DNA from 2 places in the Vibrio cholerae genome. Region 2 is predicted to be linked to the other one. Evidence: riboswitches for the same ligand, from Rfam matches in the RefSeq annotation. Region 2 holds a riboswitch; the other holds the start of a gene.

Region 1 (15,077 bases), on a different replicon from region 2:
CTTCACTGGCGGGTGCGACGATCGCTCTGGAACTGCTCTACGTTTGGGCATCCAACAAGAAAGATGAAGAGTAATCTGAGTTAAGCAATGTAAAGGCCTGAGAGATCAGGCCTTTTTTCTATACCCGTCCGACTTGAAGCTGCAGCGGTGTTGGCTATGTTCGTTCACCCCAATCACATAGTCTATCTATGCTCATAGGGATTCACTCACTTGCCTTCGACCAGCAACTCCAAGTTGTTTGGTGATATCGCTTTTCCCAAGCTACTGAGTTGAGGCTTTTAACGCCACATCATTGTAGTTGGTGTAACCGTCCAGCATCACATGGTAAATACCGGGTTGTGCGTTGTTGAATGAGCACGTTTCTCGGTTACCATTTTGGTAAGGGCGACAGTCCCAGTTCGATTTTGAGGGAGCGGAGCCATATTTTACGTACAGATCAACATCGCCTGAACCACCATAAGTTTGAATGGTGAGCGGTTTGCTTTGGGAGAGCTCAAAAGTAAAGCGCTTCTGAGTGCCTCGTGCACCGCTGAGATTGATTTTCGCCGTACCATCTTGCAAGACAGAATCATCGGGAACTTGAGATGAGCCTGCATTGGCCATCTCAATGACATAAGCGAGCCCGAGTTTGGTGAATTTAACCGCATGATTACCCGTGGGATCAGAATTCGCTAGAGTATCTTGCGAAGTGTGGATCTTGGGGTTGTAGTCTTTGAATTTAGATTCAAAAGGCATGGCCGCTGAGAAGCCGGCTTTATGCCAAGAGGCATGGTCTGAGCATGCATAGCCACAGCGGTCGTAACCATAAGTTAACTCAGGGAGGTATTCATCGATCAGTGTCGTGAGGAACTGGGTTAAATTACTGTCGGTATAATCGGTAATAAAGACAATATCTTCCGCAGAACCTCGGTAGTTGGTCATATCAAGTTGCAGGACCGATACGACTTTTTTGCCTTGTGCTTTGTATTGATTCGCAAGGTCCTGTGAGCCTCGCAAACCGACCTCTTCCGCCGCATAGGCCATCAATGCAACGGAGCGTTTTGGCCTGAAATTGTTATCACGTAAGACACGAATGATCTCACTCAAACTGGCAATACCGGAGGCATCATCATCCGCACCGGGGGCAATCGATTGTTCATTGGTGTGTGAGCCTAAAGTTGAATCTAAGTGACCACCGACAATGACCCATTCATCGGGTTTTTCGCTGCCTTGAATCGTCAAAACGACCGATTTTTGGTTATAACCAGAGTGCTTGATCTGCTCAATCCGGCTCCCCGGTAATGACGAGATGAGGGATCGCCACTCATTGGCCAGCCAATCAGAGGCTTGTGCCCCCGAGGTGGTGGTATAAAAGCGGTTATTAAAACTGGATAACGCACGGATCGTATTGGTGATTTGGTCTGCACTCACTTGTGGCAGCCAAGCATTGACCAGATCTTGCTGTGAAGGTGCGGGGATCGTGAAATTGGCGATGCTTTCCGGCATCATCAGCGCCGCCATCGCACCTTGTGCTGAGGTGTGTACCATGTAGCCACCGCAACGATTATGTTGCTCATGCATCGTATGTGAAAGCTCGGCAAGCTCGTCGATAGCGACTTCGCCTATCCATACCTGAGAGCCACTGGCGAATGAATGAGGTAATAAGGATTCGCTCAGCGCAGGATTTAAACTTCCGACGGCATCTGCGCCCATCGAGATCCAGACTTTGTCTTCAGCATTGGCGCTCAACGCTGCCGACATCAAAGCCATGACGAATAGTTTGTTCATAAGATTTTCCCCTCTCCGTGGGTGTGAAGAATCGTTATTGTTTTTCAGTCGCAGTGAGTGTGACCCCAGCAAAACTACGATACGCACGCAGCATGATGTAGAGATCTTCATTCACTAAGGGCGCAACACAGGTTTCGTTATTTGTCGATTGATAAGGTCGGCAATCGTAGAGGCTTTGGGTTGGTGGCTGGCCCGTTTTTACGTAGAGGTCTGCGTCACCGCTCCCTGAACTTATCGAAATGGTTAAGTTGGTCTTTCGGTTTGAAGCTTTTACCATCAGCAACATCTCTTCACCTTGTGATAGGGCGAGATTATTGAGCGGTTGGTTTGGAATGAGCTCTCTCACTTGAGGTGGCGTTTGGCTAACGGAGCCATTGGGTAAGGTATGATTAAAAAACGTCGCCACTTTAGGCCAGATCTTACTGATTTTTACCCCTTGATTTTCACACCCGCCGAAATGATGTAAGGCAATGGCTTTGTTATCAGAGGTGTTGAGGACGGGGGAGCCCGAAGAGCCGCCAATGGTGTCGCAGAAGTAGCCAGTGTCCGTGTGAGTGCCTCGACCATTGGTTGATGCGATATCAATCTGACATAAGCCAGATCCATTCTTATCGCTCTCGATGGCGAGTTCTTTAGGATTGCCAGCCCCATGCTGGGGAATGTATATCCCATTGCCAAAAACAGGCTCTGTGTTGTCCAGCCCTAAGTAACCAAAAGAGGCGATCTTATTGAAATCATCGACCGTGAAGAGGGTATAGTCCAAGGTGTAATCGGTGCTCAATAATTCATTACCCATCACTTTGACGGTCGTGGCGAGTGACCCATTACATGTTGTTCGCTGATAATTGAACCACACTTCCGTTTGCTTGAGTTCAGAGGCTGTGCTGACACAATGATTATTGGTGAACAGTCGGTTATCAGGGCCTACACGCCAAGCTGTACAAAGGCTGCGTCCATTAATCAATAACCGTGCTACTGGGCTCGACCAAGAGACTTTCTCTGGATGGGAGTCCTGCCAACAGGCGACATCTTTGCGTTCATTGATCCCACAAGTGGACAACAGAGCTGACTCGGCAAGGCTCTCATTTCCGGCCATATAATAGTCGATTTCAAATTGTCCGATTTCACCCTTGGCATTGGGGATCAACTCAATCAACACTTGGTCACCAAAGAGCGATTGAGCAAACCATGACTGCTGACTTTCTGTATATTGCACCACTTCAGTGCCATCTCGAGAGGTCAGTCTGATGGCACTGCCTTGGGGTAAATTCAGCGATTTAAAATGTAATTTAATAAAATCGGCCTTGGGATGTTCTACGACGGCGCGAGGGGAGGTTAAGGTTTCGGAGGAGAGAGTAAAGATCACCTCATCGGCAATGGTTGGAGCGGTGCTCTGAGCGTAACTGAACGATGGGGATAGACAACATAAAGCCAGTGTGGCGGTCACTATTTTACTTTTCATCATGATTCCTTCTGAAAGAATGGTTGTTAATAAAAAGTAAATGCAATTAACCGATATGCAACAAATTGGATTGATTCGATAAGTAAATAAATTTGAACATAAAACTATAAATAAAGTGCCGCAGACTCGATTCTCTCAGAGGTTTCTCAACGACGCTGGAGTTGTATGTAGGTGGTAAATAAGAGGCAAATTAGTATGGATCTAGCCCACAGTGCAGCTGCTTCAAGTAGGAAGGGTAAAGCACGAAGAAAGAGTGGAGAGGTAGCCACTGGAGAATAAAAAATCCCCCAGCGTGAGCTGAGGGATGATGGGTGTAAGAGGGAGGATAACTTAACGTTTATCCCACGCCATTTCCCAATGACTGCCGGTACCCGGTTGGTATTGAGTAGCGTTACTTGTCCATTGCTGGCAGTAGCCAGAGTATGGCCATGGCTTACATTGGTAGATTGCGCCATCACTAGCGAGCACTTTGGTGCCAGCCACGTACTCTTTCAGGCCATTCGGGAAAACAAAGTCGTAGTCACCCGGTGTTGGTGGTGTTTGCGGTTCAACCAGCATGAAATCGAGAGTTTGTTGATCTTGCAGATTGCCATCGCGATCTTTGATGCGAGAAACCAACATATGATGTCCCGCTTTAGCTTCGCTCAGCTCTAGCGTGATGGATTTCAGCTCGCCATCCGTCATCGCTTGTGACCAACTTGCCAGCGGCTTTTGGTGGTGGTTATAAACCGTCAGCTCTGCGCTCATTTCACCTTGCGCTTCTAAAGTCAGGTCAAGCTGAATCGGTTGTTCGCCAATCTCATACTCTTTCGCTAGACCAGAAACCGTCAGTGAATACTCAGGCTGTGGCGCTTCAATTTGGTAGCCAATTTCAACACTCTTCAAGCCACTGCCTTCTTTCAGATAAATCGGGTTGGTGCCGTAAACGGGAACAAATTGATCGCCATTAAGCTGACCAGCACGTTGCTGTTTTTGCGTTTGGTTAATTTTAGTCGCCAGAGCGTAAGACCATTGATTGGCTTTGGTTAGCGTCTCAGAGTCAATTTTCAGCTCAGTGCGATAAGCAGGGTTTTCCCCCTCGTTATCAAACACGCGAGTGTACACGGTATCGCCAATGCTGAGATCCATACTTGGAATGATTTGACCTGCTGGGTTCCAATCGGGTAACACTGGGCCGTTACCGTCAAATTTCACGTCGATCACGTTGTAGAAGGAAGCTGCGGTATCGCCCACATCCCATACGGCGAGGATGACCTGATACCCTTCGCGCTCAGGCACGATACATTCGTGGCTGACACGTTTTGGTGGCTGCACCATATTTCCTTCAACGACACAGAACGGATTGAGGTCAAATGCATCACGCGACAATGGCTGGTTTGGGTTCCAGTTTGGTTTGGTAATGTAGTATTTCCAATCCTTTGTGACGTGGTTGGCGGTAAACGTCCACTCGAAGGTTTGCGGGCCAGCTTGAATTGGGCGCTTTACCCAACGGTCGGCGGTTTGCTCATCCAGCGCTGCCGCCAATGCCGATTCCGCACTGGCAATTTTGCCATCGCGAGGGCCAGTGACCGGGAAGCCATCTGGGCCTTCGACACTTTGTGGTTCGTATTGAATCGCGCCACAGTGAGTGTTTTTCTCTCCAGTGCCGTTAGCGGCAAATTTACACAAGGTGACACGTCCTTCGGCGACACCGTTTTCCACTGCGGAAACGTAGCCGTGTCCATACGCTAATCCACTGATACCAGAGAGGATCAGGGCAATAGCGGTCATTTTAGGTTGTTTTTTCATCACAGACTCTTCTTTGTTAGCTGACATAGTTTGTCTGGCAAAGCGCCAGACGCAGTTCAGAGTGAATCTGAACTTCAGCACCTTCAGCAACGCATAAGACAAAACGGCATAAACCGAATTGGTAACCCCGCTATCCTAGGTGTAAGAGGGCTTTATGAGCTTTCTTGACCGACAGACCGGAAGCTTTGCGTCCCATTTTTTCAAAGGGTTTGCCAAAGTGTGACCGAGAGCAAATTTACTTAAGACCAAGAGAGAAAGCGAAGTCATTACTCAATATGTGGAATCAAGCTCTCACGCTTATTTTTTAGAGTTAAATAACTAATATCTTCATGAAATATATGATGTTTATTCAATATGAAAGGTTGATGCTTTACTCGGTTTCTACTGTGTCAATACAGGTTAACCACTGATCGGAGAGCGGTTTTAAACGTATACCCAAAGCATGGATGGAAGATAATGCATTCTTCTGTCGCGGTATTGATTAAGGAGCACCATGCGCTATTCCGTTGTGCGATTGATATTGGGTGACCAACTCAACCATGCTCATTCTTGGTTTTCTGAGCATAGAGATGATGTTTTATACCTGATTGCAGAGCTGCATCAGGAGCAGGAGTACGTTCGCCATCACATTCAAAAGCAGTGTGCATTTTTTGCGGCCATGCAAGCTTTTGCTGATTATTTAAGTGCAGAAGGGCATCACGTATGGCATCTGGATCTGGATGCCAGCGCGCAATATAACGATTTACCCGATCTGATCGCGCAGATTTGCCAGCAAGTTCAGGCCGATGCTTTCCAATACCAAAGACCTGACGAGTATCGACTGCTTGAGCAAATGGCCAATTTGCGCCTATCCGGCATCACAATAGGGTGCGTTGATACTGAGCACTTCTTGCTACCGTTTGCAGAGATCCCAGAGCAATTTCCCGCAAGCAAAGCCGTGCTGATGGAACACTTTTATCGACGAATGCGTAAGCGTTTTGGTTATTTGATGACGGCGGATGGCAAACCTGAAGGTGGACAGTGGAATTTTGATGCCGACAATCGTAATAAACTGAAAGCGCCAGATCTTCTTCAGTTGCCGACGCCACTCTGTTTTGATAATCCCGTTGCGTCCATCAAGGCGCGATTAGAACGTCATCGGATTCCGTCTATCGGACAAGTCGGAGAGTCACTGCTGTGGCCTATCAATCGTGCCCAAGCGCTCTCCTTACTGGCGCATTTTTGCCAAATTTGCCTGCCTAATTTTGGGCGCTTTCAAGATGCGATGACGGCGCAGCATCCCCATCGCTGGAGCCTGTATCACAGCCGACTTTCATTTGCGCTCAATAGTAAGCTACTTTCACCTCGCGAAGTGATTGAAGCCACTATTAGTGCTTATCGCGCAGCTCAAGGGCAGATCTCGTTAGCTCAAGTGGAAGGATTTGTGCGACAAATTCTCGGTTGGCGTGAATATGTGCGCGGCATGTATTGGAGCAATATGCCTCACTACCAAACACGCAATCATTTAGGAGCGCAGCGGCCGTTACCAAGCTATTTCTGGAATGGACAAACCAAGATGCGTTGCTTGCAGCAGGCGATCACTCAGTCACTGGATTTTGGCTACGCGCATCATATTCAACGCTTGATGGTGACGGGGAACTTTGCCTTGCTGACCGAGTGTGACCCTGATCAAGTCGATGCCTGGTATCTAGGTATCTATATCGATGCGATTGAATGGGTCGAACTTCCCAATACGCGAGGTATGGCTCTGTTTGCGGATGGCGGATTGATCGCCACCAAACCCTATTCAGCCAGTGGTTCCTACATCAATAAAATGAGTGACTACTGCGCCTCTTGTGCTTATCAAGTGAAACTCAAATCCGGTGAGAAAGCGTGCCCGCTAAATTCGCTTTACTGGCGGTTTATGCTTAAACATCGTGATCGACTCGCCAACAATCCTCGCATCGGAATGCTATACAAAACGTGGGACAAGATGACGAGCGATTCTCAGCAAGCGATCCTGAGCACGGCTGATGCGTATCTGAGCCAGATTGAAAGTTTATAAATGAGGGTTAGAAAGTACCGATTTGGTGCAATATTTGCATGGCATTCTACAATTCTTCGCAAGTTGCCGATGAGCTTGCTTGGCTAACGTAGCGCAAAAAGATGGAAATAAATGGTGTGTTTGCTCTAATTGTTCAAAAGCTAATAAAATAATGTTTTATTGATAATGCTTTGTTTTTAAACATTTTTGTTGGTTACAGGTTACGCATGTACGCCCGAAAGTGATTGCAGCTTACTGTGAAGTACTTCAAAATTAGGTCGTTTCCATTTCTTCTTGGTTAAGAATGAGGTTTTGATGAGAGTCGCTGAGCTTCTGAAGCATCGAGCTGAAAACTTGGTTAAGCACACTGAATTTAAGCAGTGGATGTCTCCGTCTGTGCGCGAGTACTGGGATGATATTTTAAACAAGACCCAAAGCCGCCCACTGTTTGGGTGGGTAAAAGATCTGCATCTGCCTGCCAATGAAGATACGCCGATCCCTGAGCCGATTGAACTCAAACCGAGGCTCAGGCGCTGTATGACGAGTTGCAAACCCAGGTGGGTGAAGTGATCCATACGGGAGATTGGTTACTGGTTGATCAAGAGCGAATCAATCAATTCGGTGCAGTCACTGAAGATATGCAGTGGATTCATACCAATCCGGATCGTGCGGCGTTGGAATCGCCATTCAAAACGACGATTGCGCATGGATTTTTAACATTGGCATTGTTGCCAAAGTTAACCGACAGCGTTGATGAAGAGAAAACCTTGTTTCCAACTGCGAAAATGGTGGTCAATATTGGCTTGAACTCGGTACGTTTCCCTTATCCAGTAAAAGCGGGTAATCGAGTTCGTGCCGTGAGCACTTTGTCGAAAGTTACCCCGATTAAGAAGGGACTTGAGATTGAGCGTGAAATCAAGGTTGAGATCGAGGGCGTTCGTCGTCCGGGTTGTGTTGTAGTGTCAGTGATCCAACTGCACTTCTAACCCATTGTGTCATCAGTATAAATCAACAAGGAGAGCCTATTTGCTCTCCTTGTTCGTTTCTGAAGCACACTGTCTGTGGTAAACCATGAAGAACTATGGTGCAACCATGCAGAAACTCATGCAGTAAGAGTGATGCTCTTGCGGTTTATTCCACATCACTTGGCATAATGTAGCCGTATTCCACAATCAATTTTTTAGCGCTTTCAGACTTTAAGAAGGCGATGAACTCTTTGGTCTGTTCGTCTGCTTTATCTGAGTAGTGCAAAATTAAGAACGGGCGCGATAATTGGTAAGTGTGCTTAGCTATGTTGTCAGAAGTGGGATCCGTTTTTTCAAACTGAATCGCTTTGACGGATTTATCGACCGAGCCAATAGAGATAAAGCCAACCGCTTGAGTATTGTGGTTGACTAACGTTTTCATCATGCTGTTGCTATTGACGACAAGCGCGGTCGGCGCAACATCAGAAACCTCACGATCTTTGACGGTTTTGGTCAATCCCATCAAGCTTTCAAAGCTGTAGCGAGTACCCGATGAGGCTTCGCGAGTCACGACCGCGATTTTTTGATCGTTACCGCCCACCTGTTTCCAGTTGGTGATTTGGCCTTTGTAAATGCCGTATAACTGCTCTCGCGTAAGATTGGTGACTGGATTGGCTTGGTTGACCACAATCGCTAAACCATCAAAAGCCAGCGTAAAAGTGTGTAGGGTGTTTTGCGCTTCACTTTCCGTGAGATAGCGTGAGGTCATAGCGATATCCGCGACGCCTTTTTTCAAAAGAGAAATCCCAGCGGTAGAACCCACACCTTGAACTGCGACATAAGTCTCGGGGTGTTGTTGGTTATATTTTTCAGCCAGTACGTCCATAATTCTGGCCACTGAGGTGGAACCTGAAATGGTTATTTCACTTGCTTGCACAAAGGGTGTCATCGTTGTGATGGAAAAAAGAAGTGCGCAAACGGCGGCAAGTGCCATCCTGATCATAAATTAGCTCCCATATTGTCAAAAAAATCTTACGCAGTATGCCTGAAACGTATGACAAAAATGTGAAGGCAGCTCTAGGTTAGTGAGTTGATTGGTGAAATTCACTGAGCTTGCACCCATTGCTTATACTCAAATGATGTGGAGATCATGGAATTGCATCGCTCAGATAGCCATACTGAGCAGACTCAGACACCGATGAGGTTAAAAATGATTGTCAATCTTCTCCAGAGACAGCTTGAACGCCGTGCAGAATTGCTTTGCATGAGCCGCAACCAGAGCTTACCTGCTGAGCTCGGCAAGTCGAGCTTTGAGCCCATCGAGCACGGGGTGCAGTTTATTCTGTGCCACTACAAACTCGACTCAACCCGTTGTGACTACGAAAGTTTGGTTGCAAAAATCGTCTGGGAAGAAGCGTCTAAACAGTGGGCGCTCTACGCCTACGATCAACAAAAAGCGCAGAGTGAAGCTTGGATCCCTTATCCATTTTTGGCGCGTAGCGAGGATTTAACCGCCATCATCCGCGAAGTGGAGAAAGATCCGAAAGCGTATTTTTGGGTATAGGCTTGGCACGCTTATGGGGTTATTCGCCAGACGAGAAAAACAAAAGGCATTCCGAAGAATGCCTTTTGAATGAAGGAGACTCAAACCAAGCGAATTAAACTTGTGGCTCGTTATTTTCTGCGCCCTCAGCAGGTTGCTCCGCACTGGTTTGCGTCTCTGAAACCAGATCAGCAAACACTTGCGTTGGTTTACCCACTAAGCTGCGGTTTTCTTGATTGACTTCTGTCAGGACGATTTCCAGCACATCACCAAGTTTGTACACCACTTCTTTATCGATCAGTACCGTGCCGTCTTCACCATTACACTCGATACGCTCTTTGTTATCGAGGATCAGAGCTCCCGGAATAAAGGCCATTGCGCCATTTTCGAGTAAGCGAACACGCATGCCCGGACGGTTGATATCAAAGATCTCAGCTTGGAAGCGGGTTTCTTTCGCAGGCTCATCAGCCAGCGTGCGCGCATAGAGCCAATCTGCCACATTACGTTCAGCAATTTTGTGGTGTTTACGGTGCAGAGCCAGTTCTTCACCAACTGTCTCATCCGGCGTTTGCACCGGGGCTTTGCCGAGAATGTGCGCTTTCAGCAGACGGTGGTTAATCATGTCGCCGTATTTACGAATCGGCGAAGTCCATGTTGCGTACACATCAAGGCCCATCGCGAAGTGGGGGAGAGGCTGGTTGCCAATCTCACTGTAGCTTTGGTATTTACGAATACGATTATCGAGGTAGCTGGTTTCTTGCGTGGCTAGCCAGCGGCGCAGAGCGGCAAAGCCTTCCACGGTTGCCAGCGTTTCTGCATCCGCATTGGGTGCGCCGTTGACCGCCATGAGCTCTACTACATCGGCCATTTTTTCAGCTTTAAAACCCGCGTGGGTATTGAATACACCAAAACCAAATGTAGTTTGCAGCGTTTTACCCGCACAGATGTTCGCAGTGATCATCGATTCTTCAACCAAGCGGTTTGCCGTACGGCGCATGTCCGCATGGATCGCCACCACATCGTTATCTGCGCTCAGTTCAAAACGGTAGTCTGGACGATCTGGGAACACTACGGCATGGGTCTCACGCCAGTTCGCACGTGCTTGTGAGAAAGCGTAGAGGTCGCGCACTACTTGGGCGATTTCTTCGCTTGGTTGCCATTGTTCCGAGCGGCCAGTCTCCAACCAGTCAGAAACATGGTCGTAAACTAGGCGTGCATGAGATTTGATGTTGGCTGCGAAGAAACGAATATCATCGCCAATCACGCCATCTTTACGGATAGTGACTGAGCAGCATAGCGCTGGACGAACTTGGTTTTCCATCAGAGAGCAAAGCTCATCAGCCAGATCGCGTGGCAACATTGGAATGTTGCGACCCGGCAAATAAATGGTAAAGCCACGCTCGCGAGCAACTTTGTCCATCTCATCTTCTGGGGTGATGTAAGCGGTTGGATCGGCAATCGCGATAGTCAGCGCAAAATCACCGTTTGGCAGTTGCTGTGCGTAAAGCGCGTCGTCCATATCTTTGGTCGATTCACCATCGATGGTCACAAAAGGCAGTGCGGTCAGATCTTCACGAACCAGGTCTGCATCATCTTTCAGTTGCCAATCGTCAATGCCCGCTGGCTCGCTGTAGGGCAGATCGTTTTCTGCTAATGTCACCCACCAAGGGGCAATTTTGTCATTGGCATCGGTGATTTTGTGTGAAATCTGCACAAAGAAACCATCGTCACCTTTCAGCGGGTGGCGCACAAGATGAGCGACCACCCAGTCACCCTCTTGGAAGTCAGCTTCGTTGAGGCCTTTCTTGGTTTTTGCCTTCAGCGACAGCTTTTTCAGTTGTGGATGATCGGGCGCGACGTTGAGTTTGCCTTTAAATAGCTTTACGCGACCAATGAAGCGAGTCAGCGATTGCTCGATGAGTTCAGAAGGCTCAGCCACTTCGCGTTCATTTTCGGTGCGGATGAAAGCCACGACTTTGTCTCCATGTATACACTTCTTCATATAAGGAGGCGGAACAAAGTAGCTGGTTTTGCTATCGACTTCGAGGAAGCCAAAACCTTTGTCACTGGCTTTGATGGTGCCTTCTTTTTTAGGCAGGTTTTCTTGGATTTTTTGCTTAAGCTGCGCGAGGAGCGGATTGTCTTGGAACATCTTTTTTATCTAACCGTTTAAGTTGGGCACACTATAATCATTGAGGGGCTGGATTACTACCGAAAACGTGAGATTGAGCGCCGTTGGCTGTTTATTTATTCGCTGAAATTGTCAGCAATTTTGGTGTTTTAACGGGGTTTTTCCGGTCAATGAGACGTCATTTTTCCTTTGCTAAGAAATTTTTGTGATGAAATTCAATTTTTCCTAGCTTTTTTTATGCTTTTAGGGAATAATCCGCGTCCCTTATATGTCCCTAGCGGCTTGATGCGTTTTAATACTTATCCGCATCTGAACGGACTCAGCAATTCATTGGATTGGTTGGAAATGGTAAAGCACGTGGGACCTTGGTTATTTCTTCATTTAGTGGGATCCCCATGCAAGATACTGCAATTCAATTCAGTGATTTAGCACTGAACAGCGCCATCCTTTCTGCCCTAACCGAAATGGGCTTCGTATCACCAACTCCTATCCAAGCAGCAGCGATTCCTGTTCTGCTTGAAGGCCGTGATGCACTGGGTAAAGCGCAAACAGGTACAGGTAAAACAGCGGCATTCTCTTTGCCTCTGCTCAACAAACTTAATCTATCTCAGTACAAGCCACAAGCTATTGTTATGGCGCCAACGCGTGAGCTGGCGATTCAGGTAGCAGCTGAGATCAAAAACCTAGGCCAAAACATCAAAGGCCTCAAGGTTCTTGAGATCTACGGTGGTGCTTCAATTCTTGATCAAATGCGCGCTCTGAAATCTGGCGCTCACATCGTTGTGGGTACGCCGGGTCGTGTAAAAGATCTGATCACTCGTGATCGTCTACACCTAGACGAATGTCATACTTTCATCCTTGATGAAGCAGACGAAATGCTGAAAATGGGCTTCGTTGATGACGTAACTTGGATCATGGAACAAGCGCCAGAGTCTGCACAACGCGTACTGTTCTCAGCCACTATGCCGCCAATGGTTAAAGAAATTGTTGAGCGTTTCCTACGTGATCCAGAGTGTGTTGACGTAGCGGGCTCTAACCAAACGGTCGCGAAAGTTGAGCAACAATACTGGGTAGTAAAAGGTGTAGAGAAAGATGAAGCGATGGCTCGTCTGCTTGAAACCGAAGAAACCGATGCTTCTATCGTATTCGTACGTACTCGTCAGGATACTGAGCGTCTAGCGGATTGGCTGTGCGCGCGTGGCTTCAAAGCAGCGGCTCTGCACGGTGATATCCCTCAGTCTCTGCGTGAGCGTACTGTTGATCATATCAAACAAGGTGTGATTGATATTCTGGTTGCGACCGACGTTGTTGCACGTGGTCTGGACGTTCCTCGTATCACTCACGTATACAACTACGATATTCCATTTGATGTGGAATCTTACATCCACCGTATCGGCCGTACTGGTCGTGCTGGACGTAAAGGTAAGGCGATCCTGCTGGTTCGTACTAACCAAATTCGCATGCTACGCACTATCGAGCGTGTCACTCGTTCTTCAATGGAAGAGATCCAACTACCGCACCGCGATAAAGTGGCTGAATCTCGTCTGACTAAGCTGGGTCAAGAACTGGCAGCAGATAAAGAGTTCAGCTCGCTGGAACGTTTCGCTGATTTGGTTGAAAAACTGCAAGCGTCACTGGAAATCGATGCAACGACTCTGGCTGCAATCCTGCTGAAACGTCAGCAAGGCAAGCGTCCACTGTTTTATGTCGGCGCTGATCCAATGATCGAAGCGATGGAGCGTGAAAAATCACGTCGTCGTGAGCGTCGTGATGACCGCCGCGATGGTGATCGTCCTGCTCGTCGTGAATTCGGTGGCCGCGATCAAGAAAACCACGATTGGGATACTTACCAACTGCAAGTTGGCCGTGACCAAGGCGTTCAAGTGAAAGACATCGTTGGTGCTCTCGCAAACGAACTGGGTCTGACTAAAGGTTCTATCGGTGCGATCAAACTGGCTCAAGGCCATACGTTTGTTCAGCTACCAAAAGCCATGTCAAATGACGTTTCTAGCAAGCTACGTAAGCTGCGTATCCGCCAGAAAGAAGTGGGTGCTGTAGTGTGTGACTTCGATGACTTCCGCGAATCTCGTGGTGGTGCTCGTCGTGAAGGTGGTCCACGTCGCGAAGGTGGTCGTCGTCCAGAAGGCAACCGTGAAGGCGGTTTCCGTGGTGGTCGTGAAGGCGGCCGCGAAGGTGGTCGTGGCCGTGGTGGTGAAGGCCGTCCTTTCCGTGAAGGTGAGCGTCGTTTTGAGCGCAACCGTAGTGGTGAGAGCAGTGGTAGCTACCGTGGTGAGCGTGGCCATAGCCGTCGTCGCGAAGAAGCATAATTCACACATGTGATTTGAATTGATAAACCCGCAGGTAAAACTGCGGGTTTTTTGTTATCTGCATCGCATAGTTTCATTTCATTGCTACACTTTAAGCGGGTGATAAATAAGCAGAACAATCAATTCAACCAATGAGGTGACGCATGCGCAAATGGCTATGGCTCCTGTTACTGCTGACAACGCGAGTTTCTGCGGTTGAGATTTCGCCGTACATCGTCAATGGTACCAATGCGAATGTCGCAAACTACCCTTCGTTTGCCAGCTTGGCGATTTATATCTCTCCTTATCAATACAGCTCAGGAACCTACTGTGGTGCGACGGTTCTGAATTCACGTTATATCTTGACGGCAGCACATTGTATTTATGGCAATAGCTATACCATGTTGTATACCGTTGTGGTTCCTCAGTTGGAAGATGAAAGCCAGTTCCCCAATGGCAATGTTCAACTTGCTCGTGCCGCGGAATTTTATTATCCCGATAACTATGTCGATTCTTCGGCAGTGTATTGGCCAAATGATATTGCGATCATCAAGTTAGAAAGCGACCTTAACGTGAGTAATTTCGTTGGGGTACTCAATAGCTCCATCAATAACAGCTATGACGTGAATGGGACCTATAAAGCGATTGGTCACGGCTATGTGAATGGTAATGTCGCCGGAGGAACCCGTTTATTAGAGACCACCTTAACCTTTGTTCCGTTTGCGACCTGCTCGGCTTATTACGGTGCTAATTTAGGCCCTGGGCATGTCTGCTTTACAGGGCCACAAATCGGTTCGTATCGCAACTCCACCTGCTCTGGGGATTCCGGAGGTCCTGTCTATTGGGATAGTGGCTCTGGATATGTGCAAATTGGGATCACCAGTTTTGGACCATCAACCTGTGGCAATCCAGCGCTGCCCGTTACCTCGGTATTCACGGAAGTATCCGATTACTACAGTTGGATATTACGTGTCATGAATGGATTAGAGACGCCCAAATATTACGTTACAGAAAGTAATGGAGTACGGCAGTTGGTTGCAGGAGGGACTACAACGGTTAGCGTGAGTGAGAGCTCATCTGGAGGAGGTGTCT
Region 2 (15,077 bases):
TCTCTAGTCAGTTTTTGACCGCCTTTCTTATGTCGGCACCGTTGGCGCAGGGCAAAGTGACCATCAAGATCGTCGGTGAGCTGGTTTCTAAGCCTTACATCGACATTACACTGCACATCATGGAGCAGTTTGGTGTTCAGGTGATCAACCACGATTATCAAGAATTTGTGATCCCAGCGGGGCAATCTTATGTGTCTCCGGGGCAGTTCCTCGTTGAAGGTGATGCCTCTTCTGCTTCCTATTTCCTTGCTGCGGCTGCCATTAAAGGCGGTGAGGTAAAAGTGACCGGTATTGGTAAAAACAGCATCCAAGGGGATATTCAATTTGCGGATGCATTGGAAAAGATGGGCGCGCAAATTGAGTGGGGCGATGATTATGTGATTGCTCGCCGTGGTGAACTGAATGCGGTGGATCTCGATTTTAACCATATCCCAGATGCGGCGATGACGATTGCGACGACGGCACTTTTTGCCAAAGGTACCACGGCCATTCGTAACGTTTACAACTGGCGCGTAAAAGAGACGGATCGCTTGGCAGCAATGGCCACCGAACTGCGTAAAGTGGGTGCGACAGTCGAAGAGGGGGAAGATTTCATTGTGATTACGCCTCCAACTAAGCTCACCCATGCGGCAATCGATACCTATGACGATCACCGGATGGCGATGTGTTTTTCTCTGGTTGCGTTGAGCGATACGCCAGTGACGATCAATGATCCGAAATGCACGTCAAAAACGTTCCCCGATTACTTTGATAAGTTTGCGCAATTAAGCCGCTAAAGTGTCACTCTCTGCCCAAAACCGATGGCGATAAAATCGGTTTTGGAATAGATGTAAGTGATTGAAAAAAGCCTCATTACGAGGCTTTTATTATTTTTGTAGGGTAAATTCCGGTGAGAGATGATGAGCGAGATATTTAAACATATTAAATACCGCTGTGGTTTTCTCAGTAGGAAGGCCTTGTTCAGTGAGGAAATACTCACCTTTAAACACTAGCACGCCTTCTTTCTCTTCCACTTGAGTGGCACGCATGCCTTCGATGTAACACTCATGATCTTGAATTAACTGGTTAGCAATCAGTAAAAGTTCAAATTCAGTGATCGGTTTTTTATGGCTCATGGTGATAACTCCTTACCATTGGATGCAGGCATTATAAGTAGGTAACCGGTGACAACCTTGACAGAAAGCAGGAAAAGGGCGATTTGTTCTCTAGATGAATTTGTGAGTTATTGCATATTTCGTCGTTTTGGGGTCGCGGTATACCGCGCTTCACTTTAGTATGGGCGCGTTTTTGACAGCAGAACAACATTTCGTCGATTTGTCGAGCAAATAAAAAGCTTTTAGAAAAAACAAGTTGATCTTCTTGTTATCTGGCTCGATAGTAAAAAAGAATTACATTTTAGAACGTCATGCGATTTAAATCGCGCCAAATGATGAAGGACAATTGAGTCAATATGGGTAAATCACTCGTTATCGTCGAGTCGCCAGCCAAGGCTAAAACCATCAATAAGTACCTTGGTAAAGACTTTATCGTGAAATCCAGTGTGGGACACGTGCGTGATCTGCCTACAGCAGGGCAAACGGCCACACCGACCGGTAAAGCGGCGGCAGCATCGACTAAGAAAACATCTACTACTGATAAAGAGCAGCAGAAGCGTGAAAAAGAACGCGCAGCGCTGATCAAAAAGATGGGTGTCGATCCGTATCACGGCTGGCAAGCCAATTACCAAATTCTGCCCGGTAAAGAGAAAGTGGTGGCTGAGCTGCAAAAGCTCGCGAAAGACGCTGACAGCGTTTATCTCGCAACCGACTTGGACCGCGAGGGAGAAGCCATCGCTTGGCACCTTCGTGAGATCATCGGTGGCGATGAAAAGCGATATAAACGAGTGGTATTTAACGAAATCACCAAAAACGCCATTCAGCAGGCTTTTAAGCAGCCTGGTGAACTGAATATGGATGGCGTGAACGCTCAACAAGCACGCCGTTTCATGGACCGCGTGGTGGGCTTTATGGTATCGCCATTGCTGTGGAAAAAAGTGGCGCGTGGCCTTTCTGCTGGTCGCGTACAGTCTGTCGCCGTGAAACTTCTGGTTGAGCGTGAACGCGAAATCAAAGCATTTGTTCCGGAAGAATTTTGGGACATCAATGCCGATACCTTGACCGCAGACAAGCAAGATTTTCGCCTGTTGGTGGCCCAAAAAGACGGTTTAGCTTTCAAGCCCGTGAACGAAACGGAAGCCTTGGCGGCGGTTGCTGCGCTCAATAAAGCGCAGTACGAAGTGTGCAAACGCGAAGACAAACCGACCACCAGTAAACCGAGTGCACCTTTTATTACGTCAACCCTGCAGCAAGCCGCGAGTACTCGCCTTGGTTATGGGGTGAAAAAGACCATGATGCTCGCTCAGCGTTTGTATGAAGCGGGTTACATCACCTATATGCGTACCGACTCAACCAACTTGAGTGCGGAAGCGGTTGAGAATCTGCGTGGCTACATCACCAAGCATTACGGTGAGGCGTATTTGCCGAGCCAGCCAAATGTGTATGGCAGCAAGCAAAATGCCCAAGAGGCGCACGAAGCGATTCGTCCTTCGGATGTGACGGTCACCGCCGACGATCTGGAAGGAATGGAAGCGGATGCACACAAGCTGTATGCCCTGATTTGGAATCAGTTTGTGGCTTGTCAAATGACACCTGCGCAATACGATTCCACGACAGTCAGTGTAAAAGCGGCAGAGTACACCCTGAAAGCGAAAGGTCGTATCCTCAAGTTTGATGGTTGGACTCGCGTACAGCGCCCGTTGGGTAAAAACGAAGATCAGATCCTGCCTCCGGTGAAGGTCGGTGATAGCCTAAAGCTCGTCAGCCTAGATCCGAAACAGCACTTTACCAAACCGCCAGCGCGTTACACGGAAGCGGCATTGGTGAAAGAGTTAGAAAAGCGTGGTATTGGTCGCCCATCGACGTATGCATCGATCATTTCCACCATTCAAGACCGCGGTTATGTGAAAGTCGATCAGCGCCGTTTCTTCGCGGAAAAAATGGGCGAAATTGTCACCGATCGTCTTGATGAGAATTTTGATGACTTGATGAACTACGATTTTACCGCGCGTATGGAAGAGAAACTCGACCAAATCGCCGAAGGTGAAGTGAACTGGACAGCCGTACTGGATGAGTTCTTTGCTGATTTCAGTCGCGACCTCGAAACGGCGGAGCAAGATGAAAGCTTAGGTGGCATGAAGCCTAATCACATCGTGATGACCAACATTTTGTGTCCGACCTGTTCGCGTCCGATGGGGATCCGCACGGCATCGACAGGGGTGTTTTTAGGCTGTTCTGGTTATGCATTACCGCCGAAAGAGCGCTGCAAAACCACCATCAACTTAGGTGACGAAGAAGGGGTGATCAGCGTTCTCGAAGAGGATGTCGAAACCGCAGCACTGCGTGCTAAGAAGCGTTGCCCAATTTGTGAAACGGCGATGGATGCGTATCTGATTGACGATAAGCGTAAGCTGCATGTTTGTGGTAACAATCCGAACTGTGAAGGCTTTATCGTTGAAGAAGGCGAGTTCAAAGTCAAAGGCTATGAAGGCCCAACCGTCGAGTGTGATAAATGTGGCTCAGACATGGTGCTGAAAAATGGCCGCTTTGGTAAGTACATGGGTTGTACCAACGACGCTTGTAAAAATACGCGTAAGATCCTGAAAAATGGCGAAGTTGCGCCACCGAAAGAAGAGCCAGTGCATTTCCCTGAACTGCCCTGTGAAAATTCGGATGCGTATTTTGTGCTGCGTGATGGTGCATCTGGCTTGTTCTTTGCGGCGAGCAATTTCCCTAAATCGCGTGAAACGCGCGCGCCTTTGGTGGAAGAGTTGAAACGTTTTGCTGAGCGTTTGCCAGAAAAATACCAGTATCTGACTTCTGCACCCGTACATGACCCTGATGGCTTACCTGCTGTGGTGCGCTTCTCTCGTAAAGAGAAAGAGCATTATGTGCGTACCGAGACAGAGGGTAAACCTTCCGGTTGGATGGCGGTTTACCAAGAGGGTAAATGGTTGGTCACGGATAAACGCAAAAACGCGAAATAATCCGACTCATCCTTTGTTCAATCAAAATAAGACAAGGCAGTCTCGCTGCCTTGTCTTATTTTTGTATCAGGCTTTGCGAAGCAGTTCTGAGAAATACCAGATTGGTATTGATGCTTTTCATCATCAATTTGCCAGAGTGTGACTCACGAAAGAGTCTTACACTTTGATCCTGCCTACTATGAGATTAACCACTCAATCTGAGTCCTTTTAGCGAGTTCTGGCGTTACCTTCTCGCAAACTTTGCGCCCCAGAACCCAACGCTCTTTCTCAGTCCGATATTTATCCGCTACGTATTCTTTTCTATGTATTGAGCGATTTTCTTCGCTAAATCATCATTTTCATTATTTAGGAGGTGAGCTGACATTCAGGCAGTTAATGTGCCGTGATGGCTGAATATGAGGTTTATGTCATTGAACCACCAAAAGAGTGTGAGTTGGAATAAGTCTTTTCCATCTCGTCTTGTTTCACCACTGAGATTTTAAGAAATTGATTGGTATTCGGCCAAGGATTCGATAACGTATAGCCAACCGATTGCATTGTTTATTCAGCACATTTGTGCTGGCTGTCGTACTGATGTTGCTGTCGGTTAGCATGGAGCGCCGAGCCAGGACCCCCAAAGCAAAAATTTCGTGGTTCGGCAAATATTATAAAAGAATGGAGAACAACACATGGCTGGAGTATTAGGCATGATTTTGGCGGGAGGAGAAGGGTCACGTTTGAAGCCGTTGACTGAAACCCGTACCAAGCCGGCAGTTCCTTTTGGTGGAAGCTACCGTTTAATCGACTTTGCACTCAATAATTTCGTGAATGCCGATTTAATGCGGATTTATGTTCTGACGCAGTTCAAATCGCAATCGCTATACATTCATATGAAAAAGGGCTGGAATCTTTCCGGGATCACCGACCGTTTTATCGACATTATTCCTGCACAGATGCGTGATGGAAAACGTTGGTATGAAGGCACTGCCGATGCGATTTATCAAAACCTCCGTTTTGTTGAGATTGTCGCGCCAGATCAAGTCTGTATTTTTGGCTCAGACCATATCTACAAGATGGATATTCGCCAAATGCTCGATTTTCATCGCCGTATGGAAGCGGAATTGACCGTTTCTGCACTGCGTATGCCGATCAGCCAAGCCTCTCAGTTTGGGGTGATTGAAGTGGATGAAAACGGCAAAATGGTCGGTTTTGAAGAGAAACCGAGCAATCCCAAATCGATCCCCGGTGAGCCTGAGTGGGCACTGGTCTCGATGGGTAACTACATTTTCGAAGCGGAAACGCTCAGCAAAGAACTGCGTGAAGATGCTGAAAATAACCAGTCCAGCCATGACTTTGGCAAAGACATTATCCCGAAAATGTTCCCGCGCGGTAAAGTCTATGTGTATGACTTCACGACCAACAAAATTAAGGGAGAGAAGGAATCGACCTACTGGCGTGATGTCGGAACCATCGAATCGTACTGGTCGGCACATATGGACTTGCTCGACAAAGATCCAGAATTTTCGCTATACAACCGCAGCTGGCCGCTGCACACCTACTATCCTCCTTTGCCACCTGCGACGTTTGTGGATGTCAAAGACAAGAAAGTCAAAATTACAGATAGCTTGATCTCTGGGGGAAGTTATATCCAAGGATCAACCATTTATAAATCAGTTCTGGGTTTCCGTAGCAACATTGCTGCTGGCTCTTTTATCAGTGAATCTGTTATCTTGGGCGACGTAAAAATTGGAGCTGGCTGCACGATTAAGCGCGCCATTATCGATAAAGATGTCGAGATCGCCGCCGGTACCATCATTGGTGAAGATTTGGAACTGGACAGAAAGCGTTTCCACGTTTCCGATGAAGGGATTGTGGTGATTGCGAAAGGTAGTAAGGTAGGATTCTAGAATGGAACAATTCAACGTTTGGTTTACCGTTTCAGAAGTACAGGGGCTGGTAAAAAGTGGTGGCCTAGCCGATGTGGCAAAAGCGCTGCCACAAGCGTTGAAAGCGTTGCACCAGCAGGTAGCCATTGCGCTGCCTGCTTATCGTTCAGTACCGGGAAAGGAAGACGCAGAGTTAGTACTGGAAACAGAGCTGACACACTGGCCGCACACTCAGTATCGTGTTTTAAAACGCGAGCTAGACGGTGTGCCAATCTATCTAATTGATTGCCCTGCATATTTTGACCGCCCGGCGCTGTATGCTGAGAATAATCAAGCCTATGCCGATAATGGTGAACGGTTTGGTTTTTTCTCTGCAGCGTGTTTGGACGTACTGCCGAAACTCGGTATTCAGCCTGACATCATTCATGCGAATGATTGGCACACGGGTTTGGTGCCTTTTTTGCTGAAAACCCGTTATCGCTATGACAGCTTTTTTGAGCAAGTCAAAAGTGTGCTGACGGTGCACAACGCGATTTTTAAAGGGATCTTTTCCTACCATCAATTAGAAGTTATTCCTGAGCTCAATTTATCGGGTATGGAATTTCTGCAATACGGTCACGATCATGTGAGCATGCTGCGGGCGGGGATCGCTTTTGCGGATAAAGTGAATGCGGTGAGTCCTAATTATGCGGCTGAGCTTTTAACGCCTCTTGGGGCTCACGGGCTGGTGGATGATTTTGTGCGCCGAGCGCGCGATTTACACGGCATCGTCAACGGTTGTGATTACAGCGAGTGGAATCCAAGAACCGACCATTATCTGCCGGTAACCTACAGCGATGAGCCTGAGTCTATGCGCAACGGGAAAGCGCTGTGTAAAACGGCGCTGCAGGAAGAGTTACACCTGCCGGTTACCGATGTACCTCTGTTTGGTATGGTTTGCCGTTTAACGCATCAGAAAGGCTTTCATTACCTGTTGCCGATTTTAGAGCAGTTCCTGCGCAATAACGTTCAAGTGGTCATTGTGGGTACTGGTGAGCCGGAAGTTGCTGCGCGGCTGAATAAGATCGCTCATTATCATCGGGCCAAGTTTGCGTTTGTCGAGACCTACAGTGAGCGTTTAGCGCACTGGGTTGAAGCGGGATCGGATTTCTTCTTAATGCCTTCTGAATTTGAAGCCTGTGGGCTCAATCAGATTTACAGCATGGCTTACGGCACTCTGCCTATTGTTCGTGAAGTGGGTGGCTTGAAAGATACGGTGAACGATTACGATAAATTCCCGGAGCGCGCGACAGGCTTTGGTTACCAAGAGCCCACGCCAGAAGCTCTATTGATCACGATGCAGCGGGCACTCTTGTTTTATCTGCAGCAGCCAGAAGAGATGCTGAAGGTGCAACAACGTGCCATGCAGCAAAACTTCAGTTGGGAAGAGTCTGCCCAAGAGTATATGAAGATGTATCGGCTCGCGCGATTTGGCTAACGATATCACCGTCCGATTTGAAGCGGCTGCAGTGTTGGCTGCCACTCCAAGTCGTTTGGGTCTATGAAGCATCTCTCAGGCACCGCAAGGTGCCTTTTTTCTGTTTCACTCAACAGTTTCTTACAACTGGGGGGATTCTCTTGACTAAGATTATGGTAGTCTTGGCCTGCGTAATTAAGAGGTTTCAATGTCTTCCCCTATGACTGCCATTGCCGAAAAAGTGCTGTTTCACAAAACTTATCTTCACCCGACAAGTCAGGAGTGGGTGGTGTTCGTTCATGGTGCGGGGGGCAGCTCATCCATATGGTTCAAGCAGATCAAAGCGTATCGGCAGCATTTCAATTTATTGCTGATTGATTTGCGCGGCCACGGGAAATCCAATCAGTTACTGAGAGACTGGATTGCCAATCGCTATACGTTTAAGACTGTGACGCTGGATGTGCTGAAAGTGCTTGATCACTTGAAAATCCAGTCGGCGCATTTTGTGGGCATGTCGCTGGGTACCATCATAGTCCGTAACCTTGCTGAGCTTGCCACGCATCGGGTCAATTCTATGGTGCTTGGTGGCGCGGTTACACGGCTTAATGCGCGTTCGCAAGTGTTGGTTAAGCTAGGACACTTAAGTAAGCACCTCATCCCGTACATGTGGCTGTATCGCTTATTTGCTTACATAGTGATGCCGCAGCGTAGTCAAAAAGAGTCTCGCCATCTGTTTATTCGTGAAGCGCAAAAGCTCTGTCAGAAAGAATTTAAACGTTGGTTTACGTTAACCGCTGAGGTGAATCCGCTGATGCGTTATTTCCGCGACCGTGAATTGCCGATCCCAACCTTATATTTGATGGGAGAGAAGGACTACATGTTCATCCATCCTGTGAAAGAGATGGTGGCGCTCCACGCACAAAGTGAGCTGTATGAAATCCCAAACTGCGGTCATGTATGTAATGTCGAGCAGCCTGAGCTGTTTAATCAGCGTTCTATCGAGTTTATCCAGCGCCAAATCCGTTAATCCCTCACTGAGCGGTTTGGCTAAAACCACACTGCCAGCAGGCGGAAAATTGCCCTTCATGATGCTCCCCACACTCTGGGCATTGCCAGCATTCGGCGGGTGGGGGATTGAGAAATTCTCGGATGATTTGCTGCGCTGCGGTTTGTTGCTCCGGTTTCTTTAACCAAAGTGAAGGGGCGCTGCTGGAATCCATCGGGATCTCGCCGCGCAGCGCAAACAGCATTTCTCCACGCAACTCACACGCTATCCCTTGCTGATGCAAAAGCTGCATCAGCATGTGCGCTTCAAGCGGATGAGTGGCCGTGTAGATTTTCATTGTCCTTCCTAGCTTACTTTTACCAAGAGTGACTTACTTCACTGGCGATTGAGTGGCACGCTGCTGAAATTTACCCATGATCCATTTCACCACTATCGGAAATACGCCTAACAAAACGAATGAAGCGAGCACAGGGAGCGACACAATTTCGCCTAGGCTTGAGATTTCCGCCAGTTGAGTACCCGCATTGAGATACACCGCCGTACCCGGCAGCATACCAAGTTGGCTGACCCAGTAGTAACGCCAAGTGGAGATAGGCGTTAGCCCCATCACTAAGTTAATCAGGAAAAATGGAAAAATCGGGATCAGTCGCAGAGAGAGTAAATAAAACGCGCCATCTCGTTCAATACCTTGATTGATGGTTTGCAATTTATCAGCGAATTTAGCTTGCACCCAATCTCGCAATAAGAAGCGGCTACTGAGAAAGGCGAGAGTGGCACCAATGGTACTGGCAAAAGAAGCCAGCAGTAAGCTCAACCAAAAGCCAAATAGTGCCGCTCCCAACAAAGTCACGACCGTTGCGCCGGGGATTGAAAATGCGGTTAGGAGAACATACACCACAAAATAGATCAGTGCGGCTTGCAGCAAATGGGCATCAATATAATTCGCTAATTCGGCTTGTTTGGCTTTCGCAACATCAAGAGTGAGGTATTGGCTAAACTGCGTCACCAAGAGCGCGGCAATGGCAATCAAAACAAGGGCGATGATGAGTTTTTTATACATTCGAGTACCTAGTCATTACTTTATGGTTTGTGGGGCGTGATATTGCCCGTTTTACTTGGCTCTTCAGCGGTGTGGGCTACGATTCTTCACCCAACCATAGACTATCTCTGGTTTGATGTGGGTGCACACAGTGACCGCCGACTTGTCACTCCAAGTCATTAGAGTATCGCTCATTACTCAAGTATATCGTCTGTCACTGAATTTACTGGAGATACATAGAGAGCCTAAAAGTAAAGACAGGCCAAAGGCCGTTTTTCTTTCAAAAAAATAACGCGCCACTTTGGACGCGTTATGAAATATAGGGTGTGTAAAAACACAGGATGATTACAGGCGTTGATGAACTCAAAATGAAACTCAGAGATGCCTTAATAGCTCATCACGACGATTTTGTGGGATCACCGACCAATGTTTACCTTCGATTGCGCCTTCTAGAGCCCATAGCAACTCTAAACTCACCTCTGCCGTGTGAGTTCGTTGAACCGCTTTATAAGCTTCAACAGAACCAAGAGTCTGAAGAGACTCGACGGTGTCGATACCTGCTTTTTTGAGCATTCTTTCTGTTGCTAAACGCAAGTTAGGAAGATCTTTCAAACGATCAGGTTTCGCTTGTGCTTGAGTTTCACGTTCGGCCTTAGCGACCTCCAGTGCTGCACGCGCTTCATTGAGGATAGAGTCTGGATGACTCCAACAATCTTCAGGTAGAGCGTAGTACTTAGTTACAACGGGGAAGCCACGTTTTTTGTAAACATAAGGTTCATAACCTTGCTGTTTATACTTTTCGATTGTGGCGTCATCTGCACGGATGTGCAGCGTATCGTTAACCACAAGCGCAAACATAGTTTCGTCGACGAAAATACCAAAGCCACCAAACATTGAACGAGATTTAACACGTCCTAGCTGCTCAAAGAGCCGCATTGAATCTTTTAATACTGGTTTATCCATGCTGTTAGTCTCGGAGTATTGTTACATACGCCACCAAGTCAGGTCCGAGAAAATTAGCAAAAGCATGCATTCATAGTGTCAATGATGAGTCAACAAAGTGTATGCATTTTGCCATCGGTAACCCCGCTACCTACCACGTCTTCTGGTTTAGGCCGGAGGCTTTGCGTCCCACTCTTTCGAATGGTTTGCCCTGTGCGTGACATTTTTCCTGATAAAAATTAATCATTCTTGGGTCATTCTCACATACTGATATTTCAAATGTGAGAATGAGCCCTACTAATAATACTCGCACTACATATGTTTTGTCATATTTATGTGACAAGCTTTCAAATATAGGCGTTATGAATTGTCAAGAAAGTTAGGATTTTGTCAAGTCTTTCACCGTGTCGCGCTCTACGATCTCTGGGTGCATTTCGAAAATTCGGCGCTCGTGTTCTTTGTCTTTAATGCGTTCTAGCAAAATTTCAAACGCGTTCTTACCCACACGACGCTTAGGTTGGTGCACTGTGGTCAGTGGTGGAGAGAAGTATTCTGCTAACTCGATATTATCGTAACCGATGACAGACATATCTTCTGGAATACGTATGCCTTTCTGTTGCAAACGGCTCATCAAACCTAATGCCATCGTATCGTTGAAACAGAATACCGCCGTGGGGCGCTTGTCCATCGCAATGATTTTATCCGCCGCTAAAACGGCAGTATCACACTCAAAGTTACCTTCCAAGATCCAATCTTCATTGACGGTCAACTTGGCTTCCGCCATCGCGCGACGGAAACCTTGAATGCGCTCTTGGCATGCGGCTTTGACGAAGTGACCACTCAAACATGCAATCTCAGTGTGACCGCGGTCAGTGAGGTATTTGGTCGCGAGGTAGCCGCCTTCTTCGGAGTTATCGATGATTTTATCGGCGTGCGACGTTTCTGGACCCCAATCCATAACCACTTTTGGAATATCTTTGTGCGCATCCAACATATCTTGCAGCTCTTGGGTCAGGTCTGAACACATCACCAAAATGCCATCAACCCGTTTTTCGGCCAGCATGCGGATATAATCGCGTTGCTTTTCATAGATGCCGCCTGTGTTACATAGGATCAGCGTATAGCCTTGACGGTAACAGTAGCTTTCCACACCGTCGATAACTTCCGAGAAAAACAGGTTAGTAGATTGCGTCACTAACATACCAATCGTGCGAGTGGTATTGCACTTTAAGCTGCGTGCCACGGCACTTGGCGCGTAGTTCAGCTGCTTAACGGCTTCCATCACTTTCTCTTGGGTGGTTTCTGCCACAAAGCGAGTTTTATTGATGACGTGAGAAACGGTAGTGGTTGACACGCCCGCAAGGCGTGCCACATCTTTAATCGTAGCCATAGAGTGTTCCTGTCGATGACTGCTGCCAGCGAATAACATCGGTGGATTTAATCAGCAGAAGTAAGGCGAGACTGAGCGAATCTTCACACTCTGTGCGAGCACATGTCCAACACTATGCCGTACGTAAAGCGCTTCAATCACTATGCCTAAAGTAATAAACCTAAAGTAATAAAAAACAAAAACCGCCGAGAAACAGCGGTTGAAATTTTTACTCGTTTTTATCGTTTGCGGATGGATTTTAGACTGCAAATCTCTCCGTCGCAACGAAATTCATTCACCAAACTATAAGCCATTTCACAATTAATTCGTCTATCCCCTTCCTATTTGACCCTGCCGTGGTGTTGGCTACCACACGAAGCCGTTTGGGATAGATAAAATAGGCTGGCTTTCCGCTTTGCCTGTCTGGCTAATGGGTCTCTTGGATCAGCTCATCAAGACAGTGTTTATCTTGCTGAATAAAGGCTAACGCTAAACGAGCGGCGGCTGAGTACAATCCGAAAGCATCAAATTGAGTGCAACGTTCAGCAAAGGCAGGTAGCCAAGTGAGTAAGTGTTGACTTATGAAGTCGGACTGAGCTTGGAGCGCTAAACTCAGTTGTGCTGAGTGCTCAATTTGGTTAGCACTGATTGCTAGATGCGCTAAAAAATCGAGCTGGATGGCAAGATGATCCTCGGGCTCATTGAGATTTTGTTCAACCTTAACCCCATGTGCGCTGAGTAACTCACGCATTTGCTGCGCAGGCTTGCCATTGAGTAAACCTTGATCGGCATAGACAGAAGCATAGGGCAGGGCGGAATCACGGTCTGATTTCAAAAAGAGATCACAGAAATCTGCAGCGAGCTCCAGCTGTGCATCTTGGCGATCTTGCAAGCGATTGAGCGCCTCGACCAAGTGTTTAACTTCGCGGCTCAAGCTTTGCTCATCAGCGAGCCCGCTTAAAAAAGTACGAACTTCTGCTGAGTGATAGCGAGCAATATCTTGCTCGCTCAGTTCTTTAAAAAACAGGCTCGACAGCCACCAATAGATTTCAGCACGCTTTTCATTGAGGATTTTCAGTTCTTGCATCATCTCTGCACTCCCAATCGATGTGTGCTTAGTCTAAACCATAAAAATGAACAGCTATCACGGTGATTGTGACAGTTTGTGAAAAGAAAAGAATAGGTTGTTAATCTGTTAAAAGAAGTTTGCTTTGCATCAAGAAAAAGTGAGGTTTCTCACGATTTTTCTCGAGTTATTAACAAATATGAATAGAATAACCCTGCGATACATCCAGTTATTTAAAATGGTGCATTATGAGCTATCACGTACTTGTGGTTGAAGATGACCTCGTCACGCGAAGTAAGTTAAGTGGTTACTTTCAAAATGAAGGTTACCAAGTGACGGAAGCAGAAAGTGGCGCACAGATGAGAGAAGCGTTAGAGCTCAATGACATCGATCTGGTTTTGCTGGACATTAATTTGCACGGTGAAGACGGTCTGTTATTGACGCGAGAATTACGCAGCCAGTCGGAGATTGGCATTATTTTAGTGACAGGACGCACCGACAGTATCGACAAAATCGTTGGCCTCGAAATGGGCGCGGACGATTATGTCACCAAACCTGTTGACCTACGCGAGCTTCAGGTTCGTGTAAAAAACTTATTATGGCGAATTTCCCTCGCACAGCGAGAGAGAATTACCGACAAACACGATGACAAACTGGTGCATTTTGGTGAGTGGACGTTCGATGTTCAGCGCCGTGCATTAAGCCGTAACGGTGAGCCAGTCAAGCTCACTAAAGCGGAATACGAGTTGTTGGTTGCGCTTTCTTCTTATCCTAATCAAGTGCTGAGCCGTGAGCGGATTTTGAACATGATCAGTCACCGTGTGGATGCGCCAAACGACCGTACGATTGACGTATTGATCCGCCGTATGCGCGCCAAAATGGAAATGGATCCGAAAAACCCGCAAATCTTTGTGACGGTTCACGGCGAAGGGTACATGTTTGCTGGAGATTAAACTTCGAAAGTGTCCTTATTCTTTTCTGCATTGTAAAAATTAAAAAACTGGCTAAATGCCAGTTTTTTAATGCTACTTATGATCCCTAAAGCGGATGAGACTAAGGTGCGCTTGGTGCCTCTTCAACCACCGGTGGAGTAAGCACAGGCTCACCGCTATCCCCTGCCACAGTATCTCGCAGGGTTTGCCACATCAGTCCTAAAGTTTCATGCCAATACTGCTCAGTTTGCTCAAGATAGCGCGATCTTGGAATGTATTTATCCCAAGGCTGAATAATATTGAGGTGGCCTAAGTAATTGGTCGGGGCAGGAATGGGTGTTAAGCCCGCCGATTCAAATTCACGCATCGCACGCTTCATGTGGCTGGCTGAGGTGACGAGCACCATGCGTTTTTGTTGCACGAAAGCGGCCGCTTGGCGCGCTTCTTCCCAAGTATCTTTAGCGGTTTCCAGCAAAATAATATCCGATTTAGGCACGCCTAACGCCAAAGCGACACGCGCCATCATCCGAGCATGGCTAACTTCGCTGCCGCCAGCGTAACCGGAGAGGATAAGTTTCGAACCCGGATACATACGACTAATACGAATGCCTTCTGTTAAGCGCATGAGCGCAGCACGAGTAAGCTCGGAGGTGGGGGGAATATCATCATCAATGACATGGCCATTCCCGAGCACCATCACGTAGTCAAGAGTACCTTCTACGGGTAAAAATGCCGTGTAAGTACGTTCAAGTGGCATCAACAAACGAGTCGCCACGGGTTGAAAGGAAACCAGAAATAGCCCAGTGAGGGAGAATAACACCACTAGGCAGCCAGTTTTACGTTTTGCCGTGAACATGATCAACATCAGGCCCACGAAACCAATGATCAGCAGCGCTGGCAGAGGCATCAACAGTGAAGAAAATATTTTTTTCAGCTCAAACATAGAGAAAACAGTCCGAAAAAACAGCACTTGATTATAAAAAGAGTCGAAGCCTCTTTATTCCTGCCATTCGTATGACAGAATAGCAGGCACGGTTCGTTATCATAACTCAAGCTACTGTGACAGAAGATCGCAATTTCGACGATATTGCCCACAAATTTGCAAAAAATATATACGGTTCTGACAAAGGTGAGATCCGCCAAGTCATTGTTTGGGAAGATTTGGAGCAGCTTCTCAGTCAACTGGACACGCAAAAAGTTCCCTTGCACGTGCTCGATGCGGGTGGCGGCTTGGCGCAAGTATCGCAAAAAATCGCTCGCCTTGGGCATCGAGTGACACTCTGTGATCTTTCTTCGGAAATGTTGCAATTGGCCGAACAGG

What was found. A riboswitch is a leader RNA that binds a small molecule or an ion and turns the genes downstream of it on or off. The one in region 2 is predicted to bind cyclic di-GMP.
Region 1: linked by a shared signal. The riboswitch ahead of gbpA (N-acetylglucosamine-binding protein GbpA) and the one ahead of F0316_RS05680 (TfoX/Sxy family DNA transformation protein) in region 2 are both predicted to bind cyclic di-GMP.

Annotation. Positions count from the first base shown of each region.
Region 1 covers NZ_CP043556.1:242,259-257,335, reverse strand. Annotated here, with positions in the region: gene speB (agmatinase) at 1-74, shown strand, start outside; gene F0316_RS15325 (M28 family metallopeptidase) at 262-1,767, opposite strand; gene F0316_RS15320 (serine protease) at 1,802-3,229, opposite strand; gene gbpA (N-acetylglucosamine-binding protein GbpA) at 3,560-5,017, opposite strand; cyclic di-GMP riboswitch class I at 5,135-5,241, opposite strand; gene F0316_RS15310 (cryptochrome/photolyase family protein) at 5,511-7,061, shown strand; partial or broken gene F0316_RS15305 (MaoC family dehydratase) at 7,356-8,026, shown strand; gene F0316_RS15300 (phosphate ABC transporter substrate-binding protein PstS family protein) at 8,172-9,008, opposite strand; gene F0316_RS15295 (DUF3024 domain-containing protein) at 9,216-9,569, shown strand; gene rnb (exoribonuclease II) at 9,664-11,700, opposite strand; gene F0316_RS15285 (DEAD/DEAH box helicase) at 12,075-14,006, shown strand; gene vesA (GlyGly-anchored extracellular serine protease VesA) at 14,150-15,077, shown strand, end outside.
Region 2 covers NZ_CP043554.1:1,174,216-1,189,292, forward strand. Annotated here, with positions in the region: gene aroA (3-phosphoshikimate 1-carboxyvinyltransferase) at 1-776, shown strand, start outside; gene F0316_RS05645 (YciN family protein) at 867-1,115, opposite strand; gene topA (type I DNA topoisomerase) at 1,451-4,081, shown strand; gene glgC (glucose-1-phosphate adenylyltransferase) at 4,750-5,967, shown strand; gene glgA (glycogen synthase GlgA) at 5,969-7,423, shown strand; gene F0316_RS05665 (alpha/beta fold hydrolase) at 7,611-8,429, shown strand; gene F0316_RS05670 (putative signal transducing protein) at 8,434-8,745, opposite strand; gene F0316_RS05675 (TVP38/TMEM64 family protein) at 8,779-9,468, opposite strand; gene F0316_RS05680 (TfoX/Sxy family DNA transformation protein) at 9,823-10,410, opposite strand; cyclic di-GMP riboswitch class I at 10,524-10,610, opposite strand; gene purR (HTH-type transcriptional repressor PurR) at 10,769-11,779, opposite strand; gene torD (molecular chaperone TorD) at 12,186-12,848, opposite strand; gene torR (two-component system response regulator TorR) at 13,073-13,777, shown strand; gene elyC (envelope biogenesis factor ElyC) at 13,878-14,699, opposite strand; gene cmoM (tRNA uridine 5-oxyacetic acid(34) methyltransferase CmoM) at 14,816-15,077, shown strand, end outside.